Regions from separate parts of the Absiella sp. AM29-15 genome, predicted to be linked through region 2. Evidence: predicted binding sites of a transcription regulator. Region 2 holds the regulator's gene; each other region holds the start of a gene.

Region 1 (7,989 bases), on a different contig from region 2:
CGCTGACTCCAATTCGTACGATTTCAAAATCATGATATTCTTTTTCAATGAAATACAGAGGTACCATCGTACCATGATCCAGCAGCTGTGCATCATCACCCAATGTTCCCGCTGGTATCTTTGCTATTTGTGCCTCTTTTTCTATTTTCTCAATCAATTTTTTATCATATCTTTCATGAAAACTTACTTGTGATGCATGAAACTGTGAGAAATCTCCTTTTGCTTCATCACCAGATGATATCGCGATATAATTACGGTAACTTGGCGCATGTGGAGAAAATATCAATATAGTATCTGGTCGCAGTTTTGCGATTTCTTTTGCGATTTGTTCATATGCTTGTTTTGTTTTATTAATCTTTTGTTCCTCGCCTTTTCCTATTTCATTTAAAAGAATTGGTGGATGGGGAACCATATATGCAGCTAGTAGCATTGTGATCACCTCTACGCTCATTATAACACTTTCACACAAGTGAAACAGACAAGTTGAAGTTTTATGTCATAAGTTAAGGAGAAATTTTAAGAAAGTAGATATGAAGCACTTGCCTGTTTCATTGCAAAGGATAACATATTTTTTCCCATATGTCATAAAAGTGAAAAATAATTGTTTTTTTTGCGAAAATATTAAAAAAAACTTTAAGAATCTATTAAAAAAAGGTACAAATCGTACCTTATAAATTCTCTAACATAATCTGGCAGCCATCAACTACACAACTCAGTGCATTTTCAGCTACATACACTGGAATTTTTAATTCATCACGCATCAACTGATCCAGGTTCTTTAATAAAGCGCCTCCTCCAGTCAATACCAAACCATGCTGTACAATATCAGAAGCAAGTTCTGGAGGTGTTACTTCCAAAATCGTTTTTGTCGCATGTACGATTTCTCTTAAACTCTGGTGAATATAAGATTCAACCTCATTAGAGTTGATTTCAATTGCATGTGGTAATCCTGTTTCCACATCACGTCCACTGATACTAATTGTTTCCACATTATCACCAGGAATAGCTGTCGCAATCTGTTTTTTGATTTCTTCTGCTGTCTGTTCACCAATATACATTTTCTTCTGTACACGAACATTTTCAATAATATCATGTGTTAAATGATTTCCAGCTGTTTTAATTGATGTAGAACATACAATATCACCTAAAGACAATACTGCGATATCACTGGTACCACCACCAATATCTAAGACCATATGTCCACTGGCTTTGCCAATATCAAGTCCGGCTCCTAATGCCGCAACCTTTGGTTCTTCTTCCATGAACACTTTTTTTGCGCCTGCTCGATATGCACAATCACGAATTGCGTTCTTTTCCACAGATGTAATTTTGGTTGGATGACAAATTAATATCACGTTCTTTTGAAACATTCCTTTTAAATCACATTTCTTAAGGAAATAATTCAACATCATATCTGTTGCTTCAAAATCTGCAACAACCCCGTCCTTCAATGGACGTAAACAAATCATGTTTTTTGGTGTACGTCCTAGCATATCTTTCGCATCAAGTCCTGCGGCAATACATTTCTTTGATTGCGCATCTACTGTAATAATTGATGGTTCATTCACAACAACACCTTTGTTATCTACACAGATCAACAGGTTCGTCGTACCTAAGTCGATTCCGATTTTTCTTGCCATTACTCATCCTTCTTTCTGCTGTTTCCTAAAATTTGCCAATATAAATATACCACAGAAAAAGGGATAAAACTATTACTATTTACTTTTTTGGCATATTCATCCTTATATAAACTTCACAGCTGTACCATATGCAATGACTTCTGCGGCACCACCCATAATAGCACTGGAAGCATAACGGATATTCACAACAGCATCCGCACCCATCGCTTCTGCCTCTTCTACCATACGTTTCGTCGCAAGTGCTCTTGCCTCATTCATCATTTCATTATAAGCTTTTAATTCTCCACCCACTAAAGTCTTAAACCCCTGTGAAATATCTTTTCCGATATTCTTTGTTTGAATGGTACTTCCTTTCACCAAACCTAACATTTCCAACTCTTTTCCTGTAATGTAATCAGTATTTACTAAGATCATCTTCTTCTCCACTCCTTATCTCGTCAATACGTTCTCTCACGATATATACCCAAAGAAACAATAACGCAATCAAAGGCAACCCAATGATAGACGCTACAAATAAGTTGACTTCAATACAAAACACCATGGCGATCCACATCAAAAAGTACCCCGATACAATCACCCCTATCACAATTGGTGCTATCATTTTCTTATTCATAATCGTTTCTCCTCGTCTATATCTTTATGCTTTTATTATGACATGAGTTATTAGAGGAACACAAGCATTATTTGAAAAAGATAGTTACTTTCATCCCTGTTTGTTTATCACCTGTTACTATGGTAGCATATTCTATCAAAAATGCAAAAAAAAGATGACTCCCAAAGGAATCATCTATCTTTATAATTATAAATATAATTATTTGTTCATTGCTTCAGCGATAGCTACAGCAACTGCAACAGAAGCACCAACCATAGGGTTGTTACCCATACCGATTAGACCCATCATTTCTACGTGAGCAGGAACTGATGAAGAACCAGCGAACTGAGCATCTGAGTGCATACGTCCCATAGTATCAGTCATACCATAAGAAGCAGGACCAGCAGCCATGTTATCTGGGTGTAATGTACGTCCAGTACCACCACCAGAAGCTACTGAGAAGTATTTCTTACCTTGTTCGATACATTCTTTCTTGTATGTACCTGCAACTGGGTGCTGGAAACGAGTTGGGTTAGTAGAGTTACCAGTAATAGAAACGTCTACACCTTCGTGATGCATGATTGCAACACCTTCACGTACGTCATCTGCACCATAGCAGTTAACTGCTGCTCTTTCTCCCTGAGAATAAGCAGTTCTTGAAACTTCTTTTAATTCACCTGTGAAATAATCAAACTGAGTTTCTACATAAGTAAATCCGTTGATACGAGAAATAATTTTCGCAGCATCTTTACCTAAACCGTTTAAGATTACACGTAATGGTTCTTTACGAGCTTTGTTAGCGTTACGAGCGATACCGATTGCACCTTCAGCAGCAGCGAAAGATTCGTGTCCTGCTAAGAATGCGAAACATTTTGTATCATTGTCAAGTAACATAGCAGCTAAATTACCATGACCTAAACCAACTTTACGATCATCAGCAACAGATCCAGGAATACAGAATGCCTGTAAACCTTCACCTAAAGATTTAGCTACTTCATATGCAGTTTTTTCACCTTTTTTGATTGCGATAGCTGCACCAGCAATATATGCCCAGCATGCGTTTTCAAAACAGATTGGCTGAATGCCTTTTACGATGTTGTAAACATCAACACCTTTTTCATCACATAGTTTTTTTGCTTCTTCGATGGAAGAAATACCATATGAATTTAATACTTCATTGATTTTATCAATACGTCTTTCGTATCCTTCAAATAATGCCATGATTTTTCCTCCTATTCGTGTCTTGGGTCGATATATTTAACAGCATCTGCATAACGACCGTAAGTTTTCTTAGCGTTGTTTAATGCTTCTTCAGGGTTAGTACCTTTCTTAACAGCATCCATGAAAACACCCATGTTTACATATTCGTAACCAATGATTTCGTTGTTTTCATCTAATCCCATCTGAGTGATATAACCTTCAGCAAGTTCAAGGTAACGAGGACCTTTTAATTTTGTTGAATAAACTGTACCAACCTGAGAACGAGTACCTTTACCTAAGTCTTCAAGACCAGCACCTACAGGTAAACCGTTTTCAGAGAATGCAGACTGTGTACGACCATAAACGATCTGTAAGAACAATTCACGCATTGCAGTGTTGATAGCATCACAAACCAAGTCTGTGTTTACAGCTTCTAATAAAGTCTTACCAACGATAGCTTCACTAGCCATTGCAGCTGAGTGAGTCATACCTGAACAACCTAATGTTTCGATTAATGCTTCCTCGATAATACCTTCTTTAACGTTTAATGTCAGTTTGCAGGCACCCTGCTGTGGAGCACACCATCCGATACCGTGTGTCAAACCAGAGATGTCTTTGATTTCTCTTGAGTAAACCCATTTTCCTTCTTCAGGAATAGGAGCACATCCGTGACTAGCGCCACATTTTACTGTGCACATGTTTTCAACTTCTTTTGAATAAATCATGTCATTTCTCCTTTCTCGTGTCATCCATGATTTTACCAATGTATGCTACTTTCTAAGAAAAAGTTGTAGCCTTGGTCATGCGTATATCTCTACCCTCTATAAATAGAAATATCAGTTTGGGAACTTTTTCACAAGTATTGTAAAATAAGAGTTTTCCCACTTCTTAATTTTAAATCTTTTCCTAGTTCCTGTCAATGCTAAAGGTGTCTTTTATTCCTACAAAAAGCCCAAATGAAAAGGGATTTTCATCCCTTTCCTACTTTACTTTTACCTTACTTTCCCTTTGAGCGACCTCACAATTTTTCAGAATCAGGGAAATCAAGTCTTTCTTTCGGTTTTCTTCATCAAAATAACATTGAAATGGAATGCTCACACCACCATGTGCTACCACTAATATATTTTGATGCATTGCTTCCTCCATAATATCATCGAGAAAGTCATAAACTCTGTGAAAAACCTCATCAATACTTTCCATACCATACTGTACCGGCTTTTCCCATTTCCAGAAATCTTCAAACACAATATCTTTTCGTTTGGCACCTTCAACTTCTCCAAAATAACGTTCTATAATACGTTTATCTTCATGTATTTCCAATCCATAATTTTCATTTATAATACTTGCTGTATGTCTTGTACGCTGTAATGGGGAACATATAATCTTATCGATATGCACTTGTTTCATCGCATCACGTACCTGTTTCGCCTGTTTGATGCCTTCTTCATTTAATGCGATATCACTTTGTCCTTGTAAATAACCAAGCTTATTCCAATCTGTCTGTCCATGTCTTACATAATAAATACTCATTATGAAATCTCCTTGATCAGTTTGCCAACATCTTCTGGCTTATGTGCATCGCTGGCAGTCATAATTTTTACCCCATTGCTTTTTAAAATATCCAGGAAAACTGGGTTTGTGCCCATATCTTCATGACCATAACGATAATGAATACCTGTATTATTTTCCATATATACATCATGTTCTTTCGCAAGCTTTGCCAGACGTTGATACGTTGGTATTAAATCATACGTTGGTTCATAATGAAATAATTTCAATTGATCTGGATGACCAATCTGAGTAAATAAATCACTACAGATCATATCTTCCATAATCTCATAATAACGCTGATATATTGTATTAGTATCATATTTATCCCATAATATTTCGCGTGAAAAACTATTCATATCATATAGTAATGCATCAATGGAATGGATACTTCCTATCACAAAATCATAAGGATACTTCGATAATACTTCTTTAATCAGTGCTTTATCCTTAGGTGCATAACATACTTCCAAACCAAAGCGTACTTCAATTGGCAGATTCATTGCTTTTACTTGACTGATTAGTTCGTGATATGTGCTTAATGGCTCCAGCTTTTTCTTTTCAAACCATTCTTTCTGTTCATTTGAAGCTTCTTTTAATGCGTCATACATAGGCGCAAATTCTATAAACCGATGCGTATGATCAAGGATTTGGATGGTATCCATTCCTGCCTTTACTCCCGCATTCACAAATTCCATAACATAATCTACCGTTAAAGGTCCATTTTCTAAATGCATATGTCCATCAATCATTTGCTTATCCTCCCTTTTTTGCATTTATTATACCATTATATTAACAGTTTATGTTCAATTTGATATAAATTAAAATATCGTTCATATTTCACCAAGCATATTTAAATGTTTTCTTTTCTACATACAAAAAAAAGCTATAGAAAAAAATCTATAGCTTTATGCGATTCTACATCTTATCTTCATGTTTTCCCTTATTTAACAAAAACATTCCATCTGTATCATCCATAGAATCATGGTGTTTTTTATTAAATCTAAAAAACCGGTAGATAAGTAATAATATAATGATGATAACAATCAAAAGTGCTACTGTAATCCATAAATCCATATTATTCGCCTCATTCCAATATATTGAAAACAAGTGCTCACAAACTTACCTAGTGACTACATTCCCTTTTTTATCAGACAATTTTCCAATTGGTTTATATCCGCAATCATTCACCTCCTATATCAGCATCCAACCCCTGGATCTGATTTTTGATATTATCATTTTACTCTTTGATAACTTCAATGTAAATAACATTATCCTTACATTTTTATAACATTTATTTCACAATGTAATATCATAAAATAAAAAGCACAGGTTTATTTTCCTGTACTTCTTTACAAGCCCATGAAACCGCTAGGCTTTTTTGGCATACCAATCAAAGGATTTTCCATCAGATCAATATCATCATTTTCTGTTAATTCTTCTTTTTCTAAAGGAATTGCAATTCCTTCACTAATCAAACCAGCATCAATCATAGAACCGATCATATCTGTATATTCCATAATATCTTTATAACTTGTACGGATAACACCATCTTTATCCTGTAGTAAAGAAACACGAATTTTATTTTCAAATTGGCCATTCGCAATGGTAACAATCATGTTTCCTATGGTTTTATTATAACGAATAAATCCTGTATCTGTACGTTCATAACAGCGAAATCCAAAACTGCGTAAAAAAGACAAAGCATCATCATTTTTGATTTTCATTCAAATTTCCTCCATTATCTTATGCTTTATGTTACGATATGCATTTAAAAAAATATGGTGATTCATCATCATCCAAAAATAGAATTTACCTTCTATATGTTTATTATACATAAAGTATTGACGTTTTTAAAGGATTTTGACAAAATCTCTTAAAAAGGATGAAAAAATATCATTTTATACATATATTCCCCAAAGAAAAGGCTGATTATTCAGATATTTTCTAAAGATAACCAGTCTTTTTCTTTATTTATTATTTATTTTCCAACTGTTGTTGTAAGTCTTTGAATGTATCACAAGTTAAGATAAGTTCAATGATTTTATCCAATTGTGAAGGTGTTATAGATGATAACCATGCAGAGGCATCGTGATTATATTTTTTTATGATCAGTTGTTTTACAATCTTTAATTGACCTTCCAGAAGTCCTTCTTTCTTACCTTCTTCTCGCCCTTCTTCTAGAGCTTTTTTTCTATCTTCTTCATTTTTGATTCTTGCCGTTTTTTCAAGATACTTCTCACGTAATTCTGCTTCTTCAATTCGTTGTGCCATTGTCCATACTTCTTCATTTTGTTTCATATCATCATATTTTTTCATAATCGCATCCACCAACTTTCCTGTGTTTATTGTATCACAAGGTTCGTTGTGTTTAAATAGGTAACATAACTTTTCGAAATCATTTAAGTTTTCTACACCTTTTTCCTCTACAATGCGGTCAATCACATTCAAATTGACATATGTACGATTGATCAATGCATTCTCCTGTTCTACTTCACCTTTCTCATTGCGCATCACATAATGATTGATTAACTCGTTATTCCTTTCTGCCGCTTCACCTGTAAAGAATGTTAAGATAATCTGATATTCAGGTTGAATGACATCATAGTAATTTCCTGATTTCAACTGCATACTTAAATTTCGTGCGCCATAAAATTCCCAGCGATTAAAATCTACATCTTTGTATTGATTTTGAATTTCAATATTATGGCGTCTGCCTTGATCATCCGTTGCCACAACATCCATAACGATACGCTTTAAGCCAAATTGTTCAGGAAGGATTTCTGAATTTACTACTTCAGTATGCACGATATTAAATCTGTAATGTGTTGCGACAGTACAGAAAAAATTACGCAGAAGATTAGAAGTAGCATCTTCACCCGTTAAACTAAATTTTATAAATACATCATTGGTAAATGAAACAGGTGAATTTTTATTCACATCCACATCTTTCTTTTCAGCTAAAACATTTAACATTTCTTTCTTTTCCAAATTTGTTATAGTAGCTTT
Region 2 (7,989 bases):
TAGTCGCAAGCTCTAATTGTTTTCCAAGCTCTTTTACTTTATCAAATGCATGTTCTAATTCATCTTCCACAAGGGCATTCTCATTAGAAAAGGTCGTCTGTGCAAGATACCCAATGGTTAAGGCACTCTCTGCATGAATTTCTCCTTTATCCAAATGCTCTATATCCGCAATCACTTTCAATAGTGTGGTTTTTCCACATCCGTTTCTTCCGACAATTGCGATTTTTTCCGTATTACGGATTTCAAATTGAATATCTTCAAAGATGACATCCGCACCGAATTGTTTTGTTCCCTTATGAATCTGATACTTCATAATCATCACCTATCTATCTCTTTATTAATTTTATCCTTCAAGTACATTAATACTTAATGCAAATGCTTTTGCACATGATTTTACTATTTTCTCTTTATTTTTCTTCCAATTTGCGGCATCTTCCTCATTTGTGATATATGCGAAATCAAGCTCTACACCCTGCATGCCATTGGCATCTTTAAAGCTCTTGTTGGCTTCTGCACTCGTTTGTGAATATCGCCCAGCAAGTGTGGCACGACCTCCACTTTCCCTTAACTGCAGGTTTAAATCATAAATCGTTTCATTATCCAAACGTCCTTGGGTCAAGCTTGTTGTGACGATTCCAGGCCAGCTAGGATTGGTATAATACAAGGAGCCAGCTTTCACTACCTTGTCTTTTTCCATATAATACATCATATTACGGGCAAGTGTAGCGCTGCTATAGGATGAATGCCAAATTTCCATACCATTGGCTTCACTTGATGGATTTGCATTGAACCGCAGGAAAAGATAATATTTTGCCTGTTTCTTATATCCTTTTGAAAGACGACCATCCTCTCCATATGTTTCAATGACCTGATCTTTACTATCCTTTGTGATTTCTACACGCAGACCATAACTTTCAAGTTCTTTTTTCATAATTACTGCCGCATCATACATTTCATCATTTTCCACCAGACCATTGGCTTCATTTCCTTTGTCTGGAACATTTTGTACATCGACATTCATTCCATAAGGATCTATCAAAACATCGATTTGATCATCATCTGCTTCTTTACTAGTGATATTTAAAAACATATAGTTTTGATCCATTATGATATTCTGATCTTTTAAAAGATCCTTATCTGCGATAATACTGACATTTTGTACCTTGCCATTTCTTTTTGCGGTGGTAAAGGTATTGCTTTCCACAGGATTGGCAAATACAACACGTTTTTTTATCATATTATCAATCACATTGACTTCATAAAATCCATCTTTGATGTTTTGTAAGACAATTTTCTGATCCACTGTATTCCCCATGGACATTGTCACTTCACTATCATCACATACATTATGCAGAACCACAGATTTACTAGCCATCGTATCTTTATGAAGTGGAGAATAGCTTTGATCAAAAAGATTTAAGGATTCTCCATAATATAGATAATCCGATACACTCATGATTTCGGCACTTTTTTTATTTAAAACAGATACCGTTTTCTCCGGTGTAAAACCACATACCGTAAAAGAGGTCTTTTTTTCTTCTTTTACTAAAAAGACAGAAACACCGGCATAAATCACAAGAGCAATCAGCAATAACAGTGGAATCAGTATTTTTAATTTTATACGGTATTTTCTTTGTCTTGGTGCATATGCCATCGTTTCGTCCTCCTTTATAATTCAATATCTTTGATATGCTTTGGTGCTTGTGCTTTCTCTGGTGGAAAACTCATATAATTTGCGCCAACCTCTGCATTCAACATATAGTCCGCATTCTTTGGAATGGGCAGTTTTGTATCTTCAAATTCCACATACTGAACAGGAAAAATACTGTCATATGGATAAGTTACCGGATGGAAAAAAGAATTAAAGGTCCATGTCAGATCATAGCCAACCATTGGACTGTTTTTATTGATTTCTCCATATTTCTTCGCATTGCGTACAAAACGTTTTTTCAACAGATAAGGATTGATATGCAGGTTTTCAAAAAAGGCAATCAATACCATTAACAACCCATTACGACATCTCCAGAAAACATCCTTCGTCTGATTTTCACTTACGTGATCAATAATAAAGACATCAATAAAAATTCCATCACTGTCTTTACATTTATTTTTCAAAAGGAAATTTGCTTCTCTACAATATGTACCTTTCAATCGAATCTTCATAGGCGGAATCAATACGTTATATTCCTTGTGTGATTCAAAACTTTGGATTACATATTTATCTCCAAGCTGATTCACAACTTTCAGGAAGCGTTCATAATCTTCTCTCATCATACCAATATCCGCATCATCATCCCATGGAATAAATCCTTTATGACGAACGGCGCCAAGAGCACTTCCTCCTGTCATCCAATAAGGAATATCATTTTTTTGACATACTTCATCTATATCCTTCAGCATCTGTAACAGTACTAATTGAAGCTGGCGTACTGTTATCTTTGTGCCGTCTTCTTTTTCTTTTAATATATATTCTTTCACATTAATCACCAGGTTATATTATAGAGGAAAATAGTCGAGTTCACAATCATTTTCATAAAATATCACAATTTTGAAAGACTTTCAGTAATTTTCCCAGGAAATATTACAAAAATCCTCCTATACGCATGGTTCTCCTTGCGTTATAATAAAGCCAAGAGGTGATGATTATGCAATTACACTATGGTTTGATATCCTGTGCCAGCATCACAGATCGTTTTCTCCATGGCATATTAGAAAACGGGGATATCATTGAAGCAATCGCATCACGAAGTTTGATAAAAGCACAAGAAAAAGCGAAGCAATATGCAATACCAAAAGCATATGGATCTTATGAAGAAGTATATCTAGACCCTGATGTGGATATCGTATATATTTCCAATAACAATGCGAATCATGTAAAAGAAATCAAAAAAGCTTTATCCTATAAAAAACATGTTATATGTGAAAAACCTATTGCTTTAGATCCAGAAGATGGAAAAGATCTGTTCTATTACGCCAGAAAACAAGGATGTTTCCTGATGGAAGCACAAAAAAGCTTGTTTCTGCCTGTGATGCAGGATATCTATCATATCATTAAAACAAAACAGCTGGGCGATTTACATCAAGTATCCTTATCTTCCAGTTTTCCTAATCCAACTGCCACATGGATGCATGATCCAATGCAGGGTGGTGTCGTATATGGAAGTGCCAATTATACCATTGAGTTGCTGGATTATTTGATAGAGCCAAATACGATTCATGTAAGTGCATTAGGCACGAAAGAAGAAAATGGCACATGCAATCGTGTAAGTATTTCTATGATTATGGATGATGTACTCATCAACAGCACGATTTCCATGAAAGGCGACACAAAAAAACAAGCCATTTTTTATTTCACAAATGGCTATATTGAAGTTCCTTTATATTGGAAAGCACGAGAATATCGTATCATCCAGCAAGATCATATCAAGCGTATCATCTACCCATGCCGCTATGAAATGAAATATGAAGTTCTCCATATAAATGAATGTATCTCAAAGGGTTTATTAGAAAGTCCTGTGATGAGCGCACAAAGAAGTACCATCTGTTGTCAACTAGTGAACCAGATTATCAGGCAAATATAAAAGAACTGCTGAATTTCCAGCAGTTTTTCTTTTAATATAATAAATTTCTTGGTGTACGTGGGAATGGTTCAACATCACGAATGTTTGAAATACCAGTCAGATACATCAACATACGATCAAAGCCAAGACCAAATCCTGCATGTTTACATCCACCAAAGCGACGTAAATCCATGTACCATTGTAAAGAATCACTTTCCATACCCATTTCTTTCATACGTTCAGCTAATACATCATAGCGTTCTTCTCTCTGGCTTCCACCAACAAGTTCTCCTACACCTGGTACTAACAAGTCACAAGCAGCCACTGTTTTACCATCTTCATTCATACGCATATAGAATGCTTTGATATCTTTAGGATAATCAATCAAGAATACAGGACCGTTTACAACTTTTTCGCATAAGTAACGTTCATGTTCACTCTGAAGATCCATGCCCCATTCGATTTTGTTGTTTTCAAATTTTACATCAGCTTTCTTCAATTCTTCGATAGCTTCTGTATATGTCATGCGTTTAAATTCGCTGTTCATAACCTTTGTGATACGATCAATACATTCTTTATCAATCATCTTTTCAAAGAATTTCATTTCTTCAGGTGCATTATCTAATACATACTGGATACAATATTTAATCATATCTTCAATCAGATTCATATCATCATCTAAATCCGCAAATGCGATTTCAGGTTCAATCATCCAGAATTCAGAAGCATGACGTGTCGTATTAGAGTTTTCTGCACGGAAAGTAGGGCCAAAGGTATAAACATCACGGAATGCCATAGCGAATGCTTCCACATGCAGCTGTCCAGAAACAGTTAAAGAAGCATGCTTTCCAAAGAAATCTTCTTCATAGTTTGTATCTTCACGTGTTGTAACAGTGAATGTTTCACCAGCTCCCTCTGCATCATTTCCAGTAATTACTGGTGTGTGCACATACACAAATCCTTGGTTCTGGAAAAATTCATGAATAGCCATAGATAATACAGAACGCAAACGAAATACTGCATAGAATGTGTTTGCACGAGGACGAAGATGTGCAATTTCACGCATATATTCAAAGCTGTGACGTTTCTTCTGTAAAGGATAGTCACGATCACAATCACCTTCTAATATAACTTCAGTGACCTGAATTTCAAATGGTTGTTTTCCTTCTGGTGTCAACACAAATTTACCAGTAACAGTTAAAGCTGCACCTGTAGGATATTTCTCCACTTCTTTAAAGTTTTTTAAATCTTGTGTATACACTAACTGAGCATTGCGGAAATACGTACCATCATTTAATTCAATGAAGCCTAATTTCCCACTGCAGCGATTTGTTCTGATCCATCCCTGTAACTGTACATATTCCATTGAGTCTAGTTCTACATGAGATCCACTTAATACGATTTCATATAGTTCGCGAATAGTCATAAATTCAAACATGTTATTTCCTCCTTTTTATCATAAAAAAAACGTTCCCATCACAGGAACGCTTGTTTTAGCGCGGTGCCATCCTGATTCTTCATGCATAGCATAAAGCATCTTTTTAGCATGTAACGTATGCCTGACGAAATCGTCTACTTTAGTTCTCCGATTCTACTCCACAGGTGTTCTCCATAAGCCTTTCGTTCTGCCTTTCACCAACCGCAGAATCGCTTTTTTCGAAACAATCTTATTTCGTCCTGTTTCCTTGTATTTCAACTCTTGTTTAGATGATACCACAAGTATCCTCCATTTTACAAGCTTTTTTTACAAATGTCCGATATTTAGTTTGTTTGTTTCAAAAACCAGCTCCTGAATAGACGTTACAACATCAATACTCTTTAATATAACGCCCTTTGGAATCTGAATATGTTCATGTGTAAAGTCAATTAGTCCAATGATGCCACAGGCAATCAAACGATCAACGGTCTGTTGAATATTATCACTGATCGCAAGAATAGCGATACGACAGCCATCAGGAACCCGTTGCTCCAGCTCACTGATATCATAAACAGGAATACCAAAACGAACACCCTGACGATCTGGATTGATATCAAATGCACAGGAAATTTCACCAACGACATAATCCCATTTATTATACTTCATCAATGCACGTCCCATGTTGCCTGCACCTACCAGTATGATCTTTTCATCAAAATCCATACCTAGTTCCTGATTAAAAATTTCAATCAGCCGGTTGACATCATACCCATAGCCCTGTTTTCCAAGATTGCCAAGGAAAGAGAAATCACGACGAATGGTAGTTGGCTCAATATTCACAACACTCGCCAACTCTTTAGACATGATACGTTCCACACCGGAACTTTGTAATTTTCGCAGCGCCTTCAAATATACAGGATATCGTTGCAGCGTTGCCTTTGGTACGTTCTTTTCACTCATGTATATCACCTATGAGTTAGTATACCACGAATTTTTCTATTTGTGAATAAATTAATAAGTTTAACATGCAAAACATTCACATATTTTATAATAACCATATCATAAATTCTTATACGCTAACAAAAAGACAGCAAATGCTGCTGTCTGAAAATTTAACGCTCTAATTCCATTCCCGGATTTGCGGTTAAATCAAAATCTCCACGCTCGCCATGCAGGTATGCCACCGTACCGGCAACACCAATCATTGCCGCATTATCGGTACAACAAGAAAGTGGTGGAATAATAAACTCAACATCCGGATATTGATTTGTTAAATCCACACTGACTTTTTCACGCAGACAAGAGTTCGCCGCAACACCACCAGCCAGTACCATCTGCTTTGGATGATATTGTTCAATTGCTTTTCTTGCCCGCAGCAATAATGCCTCAAAAGCCGTTTCCTGATAAGATGCCGCAAGGTCTGCAGGTACAAAGCTTTCTCCTTTACGTTTGCATCGATCAATAAACTGTAACACACTGCTCTTTAAACCACTAAATGAAAAATCAAGTTCATTTTCGGTCTTAGGTTTTGCTAATTGATAAACAGGCTTTCCTTCTTTCGCAAGTTTATCCACATAAACACCGCCAGGATATGGAAGTCCAAGAACACGGCCAACCTTATCTCCAGCTTCACCAATCGCATCATCCTGGGTCGTACCAAGAATCTCAAAGCTCCATTCATCTTTCATATAGACTAATTCTGTATGTCCACCAGATACTACAAGGGCTAGCAATGGAAATTTTAAATCCGCAATCAAACGATTTGCGTAGATATGTCCAGCAATATGATGCACAGGAATCAAAGGTTTATTAAAAGCCCATGCCAGCGTTTTAGCGGCTTGTACACCTACATGCAGGCTGCCCACCAGACCAGGTCCCTGTGTCACAGCAATACCATCCATATCTTCTACTTCCATATTTGCCTGTTTCAAAGCTTCTTCAATGACCATAGAAATATTTTCCACATGGATACGGCTTGCAACTTCAGGAATGACACCACCGAAATCTTTATGTACATCAATTTGTGTAGCGACGACGTTTGCCAATACTTCTTTTCCGTTTTTTATGATTGCGACTGCCGTTTCATCACAACTGGATTCAATCGCAAGAATATACGTATCTTTCATAAACAGCTTCCTTTCAAGGCCTTTACCAAAACATAGGCATCTTCCCCATTATCATGATAATACCCTTTTCTCGTATTTACATTGATAAAATCGTATGATTCATATAATCGTTGTGCCGCAATATTGCTGACACGAACCTCTAGTGACAATGTTTCACAATGCATTCTTTCCACATCTTCTATCATTTGATCCATTAAAAGATGTGCTAGATGCTTGCCACGATATTGCGGTAAGACAGCGATTTTCGCTAATTGTGCAATATCAAAAGTAACCCAATAATCAATGAATCCAATAATTTTGCCTTCTTCTTTTAACACATAGATAAAGGCATAATCATTTTCTTCTAATTCATATAAATATTGTTCCTTACTCCATGGCGCAGGAAAACAAATAGCATCAATTGCAACGATTTCATCAAGATCTTCTTTTTTTAATGCTTCCAGCATACTATTTTACCATATAGGCACTCTGGTCTTTTAAATAACGTGGTGTTAAGATATGAATGTTTTCCACTTTTCTTGCGTAAGGACGCAAAAGTTTAAAATTTTCAATAAAATCAATATCTGTTGTTTCCATATCGATCAAAGAAGTATCCCCAATTACTTTTAAATCTGGATGTTCTTTTAAGTAGGCTTTAATTTCATCCAGGTTCATGATACATTCTTCTTTGTCAAACACTCCATGATTTAAACTACCAGCATATGCACGAGAACTTCTCGCATCCAGCATAACGAATACATGATCATTTACTCCTGCATATAATTGCAAGGTTGATATACAATATAACGGGATATGTTTTCTCGTACATAAAACCTTTGCGACTGCCATCGCAATACGTACCCCAGTATAGCTACCTGGCCCATCTGTAATCATGACTTCATCCAAA
Region 3 (7,989 bases), on a different contig from region 2:
AGATTTTAGAAAACAAATTACGATCTTTGGATATCCTGCGTTCGCTTCGTGAGTGTATTGCGGAAAACTATCGTGGTTTTTCTGTCGCATATCAGCCACTGATAGAAACTAGTTCAGGAAGAATGATGGGTGTAGAAGCATTGATGCGTTGGAATGGCGGTAATCTAGGCTTTGTGCCACCAATAGAATTCATACCAGTCATGGAAGAAAATGGTATGATAGAAACCATGGGATTATGGGTGCTAGAACAGGCAATGCATGCTTGTAAAAAATGGATGGCAGTAGAACCGGAATTCTCTGTCAGTGTAAATGTGTCAGCTTTACAAATACTAAAAGGTGATTTTCAGGAAAAAGTAAAACAAAGGATGGAGGCACTGGCATTTCCATCTAAGAATTTGATTTTAGAATTAACGGAAAGCAACACAGTTGGCAATATGCAGATCATTCAGGATATGTTTGATGATTTAAGAAGTCAAGGCGTAAGACTTGCGATGGATGATTTTGGAACAGGTTACTCTACATTGGAAAACCTGAAAAAAGGAGTCAGTGATGTTGTGAAAATCGATCAGGCCTTTGTGAAAGATATTCAGAAAAGTGAATTTGATGTCTTGTTTATTCAGTTTATTATCGCAATATGTCATTGTGTTGATATTCAGGTTTGTTTAGAAGGCATTGAAACAGTAGAAGAACTCGACTTTGTTTCTGATCTTGAACTTGATTATTATCAGGGATATCTGTTTGGAAAACCAGTGAATGAAGAAGAAATTACAAAACGATTAATAGAAGAAAAGACTATGGATGAATGATGGTGTCAATCATGCCATAGTCTTTTGCTTTCTGCGCATTCATATACGTATCACGATCACAATCGTTACGTATGGTTTCAGGTTTTTGGCCTGTTTGCGTTTCTAAAATATGATATAGTTTTTGTTTAATATACTGCATATGTTCAGCGGCAATTTCCATATCACTGGCCTGCCCCTGCATTCCACCAAGGGGTTGATGAATCATAATTTCACTGTTTTCAAGAGCACAGCGTTTACCTTTTGTGCCAGCACATAATAAAATTGCAGCCATACTTGCACAGATGCCCATACAGATGGTGGAAACATCACAACTGATGAAATTCATAATATCAAAAATCGCAAGACCAGCGGTAACACTGCCTCCAGGAGAATTGATATACATTTGAATAGGCGCATTGCCTAAAGAATTCAGATATAGCAGCTGGGCAGTTATACTAGATGCCATTGCATCATCAATTTCACCGGTCAATATGATAATACGTTCTTTTAATAAGCAGGAATATAAATCGTAAACACGTTCACTGTTTGCATTTCGTTCAATAATAGTTGGTACAATCACCATAGCGTAGTCCCTCCCGATATATAAGAGTATGCACAAAGGCATTCATTTAATACATCTTAGACAAAGCATAAAAAAAAGAGTATCATGTAAATACGACAGGAGGAAAGCGTATGCGTTATATCAAACTTTTATTTCAAATGGCAGTTTTACTCGTTTGTGCGCATTTGCCATGGATCATCGCACAATGCACATTTTGGCAGATTGCAGGTATGTTGGTATTGTTGCTAATCAATATCGTATGGGGGATATTATCTGTCATAAAGAAAAAACATAAGCGTATACAAATATTAATGAAAGGCCGCAAAATGATCGCATATGGATTATGGGGCTATCTATTGTCCATCATTATCATTTGGAAGGCTCCTATGAATATGGCATGGTATATTGCGGATATCATCTGGATGCTTTGTTTCTTATATCTATATATTCTGTGTGGGGCAGGGTTGATTTTTATTTTCAGCAAACGGTTAAGAATTATCAAACGAGGATTAATCTGTCTTGTATTATTCATTCCTATCGTTCATATTCCGGTATTATGCTATCTTCGCTATAAAGCAAAAGAAGAATGGGATCATGAGTTATATATGGTCGATATTCGGGCATTACGCGCAAATAAACAAATATGCGCAACCCGATATCCAATATTGATGCTGCATGGTGTAGGCTTTCGTGATTTTAAATATGTAAACTACTGGGGAAGGATTCCTAAAGTATTAAGTGAAAATGGAGCCATCATTTATTATGGGAATCAGGAAGCGTTTGCGACTGTTGAGCATAATGGGAAACAGATTCAGCATCGTATTCTTGAAATCTGTGAACAACAGCATTGTGATAAAGTAAATATCATCGCACATTCCAAAGGTGGACTAGATGCACGTTATGTGATTCATGCCTGTGGCATGGGAGAACATGTGGCATCATTGACAACGATTTCTACTCCACACAGAGGATGTCGCTTTGTGGATGTTTTGATTAAAATTGTACCTGATGGTATCTATCGGCGTTTATCATCAATCTTTGATGGTTTCTTTCATCGCATTGGTGATGAATATCCTGATTTCTATACAGTCACACATCAGTTTTCCACAACATGGGCAAAGCAATTCAACACAGATATCAAAGATGATCCAAATGTCTATTATCAAAGCTATATGAGTTTCATGCATGGTGCCTTTTCTCATATACTATTAACGATTCCATATCTGTTTATCAAACTTGTGGATGGAAAAAGTGATGGTCTGGTTAGTGAGGAAAGTGCCAAATGGGGAAACTTTCGTAAAACTTTTGAGAATGAACATTATCGTGGAATATCACATGGTGATATCATCGATCTGACCAGAGAAGATTATAAAGGATTTCAGGTATGTGAAACCTATGTGGATATTGTAAAAGAACTGAAAGATAAAGGATATTAGAAAGTAAGATTACCCGGGAAATACAGATAAAGGATTGATAACGCTTTCACAGAAATTATAAAATATATGGAAAATGGTAGAAAATATGAACATAAAAGCTAAATTTATGAATGATGTTTTCATGTTTGAAAAGAAGTGCTTGTAAAATACAGAAAATTTGTAAAAAAAAGCGTATCGTGAAATAATTCTCAATTGACATTTAGGTAGGAAGTACGTATAATAAGGGTGGTTAAAAAGGAGGACTTTGAAGATGACAGTAAAAGTTGCTATTAATGGATTTGGACGTATCGGACGTCTTGCATTCAGACAAATGTTCGGAGCTGAGGGATATGAAGTAGTTGCAATCAACGACTTAACTTCTCCTAAAATGTTGGCTCACTTATTAAAATACGATTCTTCACAGGGAAGATACGAAAAGGCTGACACAGTAGTTGCTGGTGAAAACTCAATCACAGTTGATGGAAAAGAAATCACTATCTACGCTGAAGCTGATGCTAAAAACTTACCTTGGGGAGAATTAGGTGTTGACGTAGTATTAGAATGTACAGGATTCTATACATCAAAAGCAAAAGCTAGCGCACACATCGAAGCTGGAGCTCGTAAAGTTGTTATTTCTGCACCTGCTGGAAATGATTTACCAACAGTTGTATTCAACACTAACCACGATATCTTAACTGCTGAAGATACAGTTATTTCTGCTGCTTCATGTACTACAAACTGCTTGGCACCTATGGCTAAAGCATTAAATGATTTAGCTCCTATCCAGAGTGGTATCATGACTACAGTTCACGCTTACACTGGTGATCAGATGACATTAGACGGACCTCAGAGAAAAGGTGACTTACGTCGTTCACGTGCAGCTGCAGTAAACATCGTTCCTAACTCTACTGGTGCTGCTAAAGCTATCGGTTTGGTTATCCCTGAATTGAACGGTAAATTAATCGGTTCTGCTCAGCGTGTTCCAACTCCTACAGGATCAACAACTATCTTAGTTGCTGTAGTTAAAGGAAAAGTTACAGTTGATGAAATCAACGCTGCTATGAAAGCTGCTGCTAACGAATCATTCGGTTACAACACTGATGAAATCGTTTCAAGCGACATCGTTGGTATGCGTTTTGGTTCTTTATTCGATGCTACTCAGACTATGGCTATCGAAATGGAAGACGGAAATACTCAGGTACAGGTTGTATCTTGGTATGACAACGAAAACTCTTACACTAGCCAGATGGTTAGAACAATTAAATACTTCTCAGAATTGGCTTAATTCTAGAAATAAAGTAAGTGTTTACCAGGCAGAAATGCCTGGTTTTTTTTGTGCAAAGGGGTTTTCAAATCATCATTTCTGGTGTAAACTATCAACAGATATATCGAGGTGAAAATCATGGCATTAAAAACAAAATTAAATACAAATGAAGAAGGCAATAATGGATTGGATGTATTGGATGATTTAGATGCAGTCTATGTGGATGGTTTAAAAAAGAATGGCTTAGATGAAGATTTTTTAGCGCAGTTTGCGGCAATCAGTAAAGAGCTGGAAGAAAAGAAAGAAGAAAACAAGTAGAAACAATTGAAAATAATGGCATATTTTGGTATAGTATAAAAAAGTCAAACTGATGACAAAGGAGAAGTAGACAGTCACTAAACAGCGATTTTCGATGATGGTGAAAGCGAAAAACGACTTGTTGAATGCACCTTTCAGGGATTTTTCGATAAAGTAGAAGAATACGTAATACGGCGTTAACGTGTAAAAGTGGAAAGCTTCTTTCAAGTAAAGTGGAACCGCGCGTTATGCGTCTTTACATTAAAGAGCTTTTTTTATTTCACAAGGAGGATATGGATATGAAACTATTTAACAGTATGGATCAAAAAATTGAAGATTTTAAACCAATGCAGGAAGGCAAGGTCAATATGTATGTATGTGGACCTACCGTATATAACTATCCACATATTGGAAATGCAAGACCAATTGTGGTATTTGATACATTAAAACGTACTTTTCAGGCTTTAGGCTATGATGTAAAGATGGTATCAAACTATACAGATGTGGATGATAAAATCATCAAGGTCGCTAAAGAATGTGGCGTTACAGAAAAAGAAATTACAGATAAATTTATTAAAGCATATAATCAAGACCGATTATCATTGCATGCAATGATGCCAGATGCGGCACCTAAAGTTACTGATACAATGGATGCGATTATTGCTTTTATCAAGCTGCTTGTTGAAAAAGGCAACGCCTATGAAGTAGATGGCGATGTTTATTTCCGTGTAAACAGTGTACCATCTTATGGAAACCTGTCCCACCAGCAAATCGATGATTTAATGGTAGGTGCCCGTATTGATGAAAACAGCAAAAAAGAAAATCCATTGGATTTTACTCTGTGGAAACGTACAGAGGAAGGAATCAAATGGGATTCTCCATGGTCTGTAGGGCGTCCTGGATGGCATACAGAATGCGTTGTGATGATCAATCAGGAATTTGATGGAAATCTAATCGATATTCATGGTGGTGGTATGGATTTAAAATTCCCTCATCATGAAAATGAAATTGCACAAAGCCGTGCAGCATATGAAACACCAATCGCTAATTACTGGGTACACAATGGTATGGTAAATATTGATGGTGAAAAGATGAGTAAATCGTTAGGTAATGTCATCTGGGCAAAGGATATGATTGCGAAGATTGGAGGCAATGTACTTCGCTGGTTAATGCTGGGAACACATTATCGCAGTCCATTAAATATCAATGAAGAAGCAATTGAAGCTGCTAAGAAAGAATTAAACAAGGTACAAACTTCCTTGAAACAGGCATATGTGAAACTGGGTCTTGCGGATAAAGAAGTAGATGAAGCATATGATGAAGCACTTTATGCGCCTTTTATGGATGCCATGCAGGATGATTTGAATACACCAAATGCATTTGCGGCAGTATTTGAAGCAGTGAAGGTATTAAATCAAACAATTCGTCAACGTGATGTTGATTTTGCAAAACTTGCTTTACAAACACGTGCAATCGAAAAGATGATGGATGTATTAGGGATCGATATTCCAAGATTAACATTAACGCAGGAAGATAAAGAACTTCATCAAAAATGGAAAGCAGCAGTCAAAGAAAAAGATTTTGATACAGCAGATGGCTATCGTAAAGAATTGATGGAGCGAGGAATCCTTTAATGGATATTAAAGAATACAATGGAACATCACTTGCCTATATCGGCGATGCCGTGATGTCGCTGTATGTAAGAGAAATGTTATTAGAACTGGGCTATCAAAAGCCAAATGTCTTACAGAAAAAAAGTGTCGCATGGGTAAGCGCAAAGGCACAGGCTGATTTTTTGATGAAATTAAAAGAGAAAGACTTCTTCACAGAAGAGGAATGGAATATCATACTGCGTGGCAGAAATACGAATATTTCCTCTCATGCGAAAAACGCCAGTGTACAGACCTACCGCTTATCCACAGGACTGGAAGCACTTTTTGGCTATTTGTATCTTACGAAACAAGAAACACGTCTAAACGAGCTTTGGCAGGCGATAAAAGAAATTGGAGAATAGGACTATGACACAATATGTATATGGAAAAAATGTTGTCAAACAGCTGTTACAGGATGATAAAAAAATATATGAAATCATCATGGCAGAAGGTATTCGCGATACAGAATTAGTGGACGCTATCAAACAAAAAAAGATTCCATTAAAAACAATGGGTAAGAAAAAGATGGATACCATGTTGAGTGGCAATCATCAGGGAATTGCGGCTAAAATTGACGACTATAAAACATATGAATTAGAAGAAATATTAGAAAGTGTACCAAAAGGGAAGATGCCTTTATTGGTATTATTGGATGGCCTGGAAGATCCACATAATTTAGGCGCAATCTTAAGAACCTGTGATTGTGTTGGTGTGGATGGCGTGATTATTGGAAAGCATCGCAATGTGAAATTAACACCAACGGTTGCGAAAGTAAGTACAGGGGCTATTGACACAGTAAAAGTCAGTATGGTAACCAATCTGACACAGACAATCAAGTATTTGAAAAAGCAGGGTTTCTGGATCGTAGGGGCAGACCTTGAAAATTCCAGAGATTATCGTGAAGGACAATATGATGTACCACTTGTTTTAATCATTGGCTCAGAAGGCTTTGGCATTAGTCCATTAGTTGCGAAGAATTGTGACTATTGTGTACGTCTTCCAATGGAAGGCAGCGTCACAAGTTTAAATGCCAGTGTTGCTTGTGGAATACTGCTGTATGAAATCCACAGTAAACGTCATCCGTTATAAAGTAAAGTGAGGTAAATAGATGCAGATAGAGGAACTCAATGACAACGAACTGATTTACATGATACGCCAGAGAAATGAAAAAGCATTTGCATTTCTGGTTAATAAATATCAAGTTGAAATAAGAAGATGGCTGCGTCATATTTTACGTACGTACCCAAGATATCAAGATCAGGAAGATTTTTATCAAATCGCCTTATTGAAGCTTCATGAATCAATTGACGACTACAAAGCTGATCAATCAAGTTTCCATAATTATTATTTCAAGGTTTTAAAACATACAACCGTGGATATGATTCGTTCAATGAACACCTATAGTCGAAGACAGGATAAGTATATGGTCAGTTTAGATATGCATATTCAGGAGGGTGAAACAAATTATCGGTTGATGGATATGATTGTGGATGAAATACCTGCTGAAGAAGATGAACAGGAAGAACATATCAAAGAAAATGTGTTATATACACAAAAACGATTGAATCCATTAGAAGTTGATATCCTGAGCTTAAGAACGCTTGGTTATTCTTATGATCAGATTGCGGAAAAATTGAATATCCCTAAGAAAAAGGTGGATAATACCTTATGCAAGATACGAAAGCGAAAGAAAAGACGATACGTTGATTGACTATCGTCCCACTTTATGATAAAGTTAATAAGCACGAAAACGAGGTGTTTTTATGAGTGATAAAGTAATATTGACATGCACCGAATGCTTATCAAGGAATTATACAACAACAAAAAATAAAAAGACCCATACAGAACGTATCGAATTAAAAAAGTTCTGTCCAAAATGTGGAAAACACACGATTCACAAAGAAACGAAATAAGGAGTGATCTGAATGAAATGGTTTAGTATCAATGGTATCATGACAGAAGCAAAAAGAATCCGCTGGCCAAAGATGAAGGATTTGGCAAAAGACAGTATGAC

What was found. The regulator Rex, encoded in region 2, represses fermentation and respiration genes when NADH is low (regulators of the CRP and FNR family bind a similar motif). The targets are predictions, from matches to a motif close to GTGAANNNNTTCAC.
Region 1: a site for Rex is predicted at 4,276-4,289, ahead of DW761_RS18650 (iron-sulfur cluster assembly scaffold protein). Genes of this name have one in related genera too.
Region 3: a site for Rex is predicted at 2,960-2,973, ahead of gap (type I glyceraldehyde-3-phosphate dehydrogenase). Genes of this name have one in related genera too.

The regions. Positions count from the first base shown of each region.
Region 1 covers NZ_QVFL01000022.1:45,949-53,937, reverse strand. The annotation lists gene amrA (AmmeMemoRadiSam system protein A) at 1-430, opposite strand, end outside; gene DW761_RS18670 (rod shape-determining protein) at 669-1,640, opposite strand; gene DW761_RS18665 (YbjQ family protein) at 1,743-2,054, opposite strand; gene DW761_RS18660 (hypothetical protein) at 2,035-2,253, opposite strand; gene DW761_RS18655 (GGGtGRT protein) at 2,452-3,453, opposite strand; gene DW761_RS18650 (iron-sulfur cluster assembly scaffold protein) at 3,465-4,157, opposite strand; gene DW761_RS18645 (histidine phosphatase family protein) at 4,414-4,962, opposite strand; gene DW761_RS18640 (histidinol-phosphatase HisJ family protein) at 4,962-5,732, opposite strand; gene DW761_RS21085 (hypothetical protein) at 5,899-6,057, opposite strand; gene DW761_RS18635 (hypothetical protein) at 6,333-6,707, opposite strand; gene DW761_RS18630 (Rpn family recombination-promoting nuclease/putative transposase) at 6,958-7,989, opposite strand, start outside.
Region 2 covers NZ_QVFL01000014.1:123,069-131,057, forward strand. The annotation lists gene DW761_RS14415 (ABC-F family ATP-binding cassette domain-containing protein) at 1-313, opposite strand, end outside; gene DW761_RS14420 (N-acetylmuramoyl-L-alanine amidase) at 344-1,654, opposite strand; gene DW761_RS14425 (LicD family protein) at 1,669-2,478, opposite strand; gene DW761_RS14430 (Gfo/Idh/MocA family protein) at 2,646-3,581, shown strand; gene asnS (asparagine--tRNA ligase) at 3,613-4,998, opposite strand; gene DW761_RS21675 (hypothetical protein) at 5,152-5,277, opposite strand; gene DW761_RS14440 (redox-sensing transcriptional repressor Rex) at 5,305-5,937, opposite strand; gene tsaD (tRNA (adenosine(37)-N6)-threonylcarbamoyltransferase complex transferase subunit TsaD) at 6,090-7,103, opposite strand; gene rimI (ribosomal protein S18-alanine N-acetyltransferase) at 7,100-7,549, opposite strand; gene tsaB (tRNA (adenosine(37)-N6)-threonylcarbamoyltransferase complex dimerization subunit type 1 TsaB) at 7,551-7,989, opposite strand, start outside.
Region 3 covers NZ_QVFL01000002.1:309,828-317,816, forward strand. The annotation lists gene DW761_RS03540 (EAL domain-containing protein) at 1-806, shown strand, start outside; gene DW761_RS03545 (ATP-dependent Clp protease proteolytic subunit) at 793-1,368, opposite strand; gene DW761_RS03550 (esterase/lipase family protein) at 1,479-2,783, shown strand; gene gap (type I glyceraldehyde-3-phosphate dehydrogenase) at 3,034-4,047, shown strand; gene DW761_RS03560 (hypothetical protein) at 4,165-4,344, shown strand; gene cysS (cysteine--tRNA ligase) at 4,623-5,957, shown strand; gene DW761_RS03570 (Mini-ribonuclease 3) at 5,957-6,337, shown strand; gene rlmB (23S rRNA (guanosine(2251)-2'-O)-methyltransferase RlmB) at 6,342-7,064, shown strand; gene DW761_RS03580 (RNA polymerase sigma factor) at 7,084-7,686, shown strand; gene rpmG (50S ribosomal protein L33) at 7,739-7,888, shown strand; gene secE (preprotein translocase subunit SecE) at 7,901-7,989, shown strand, end outside.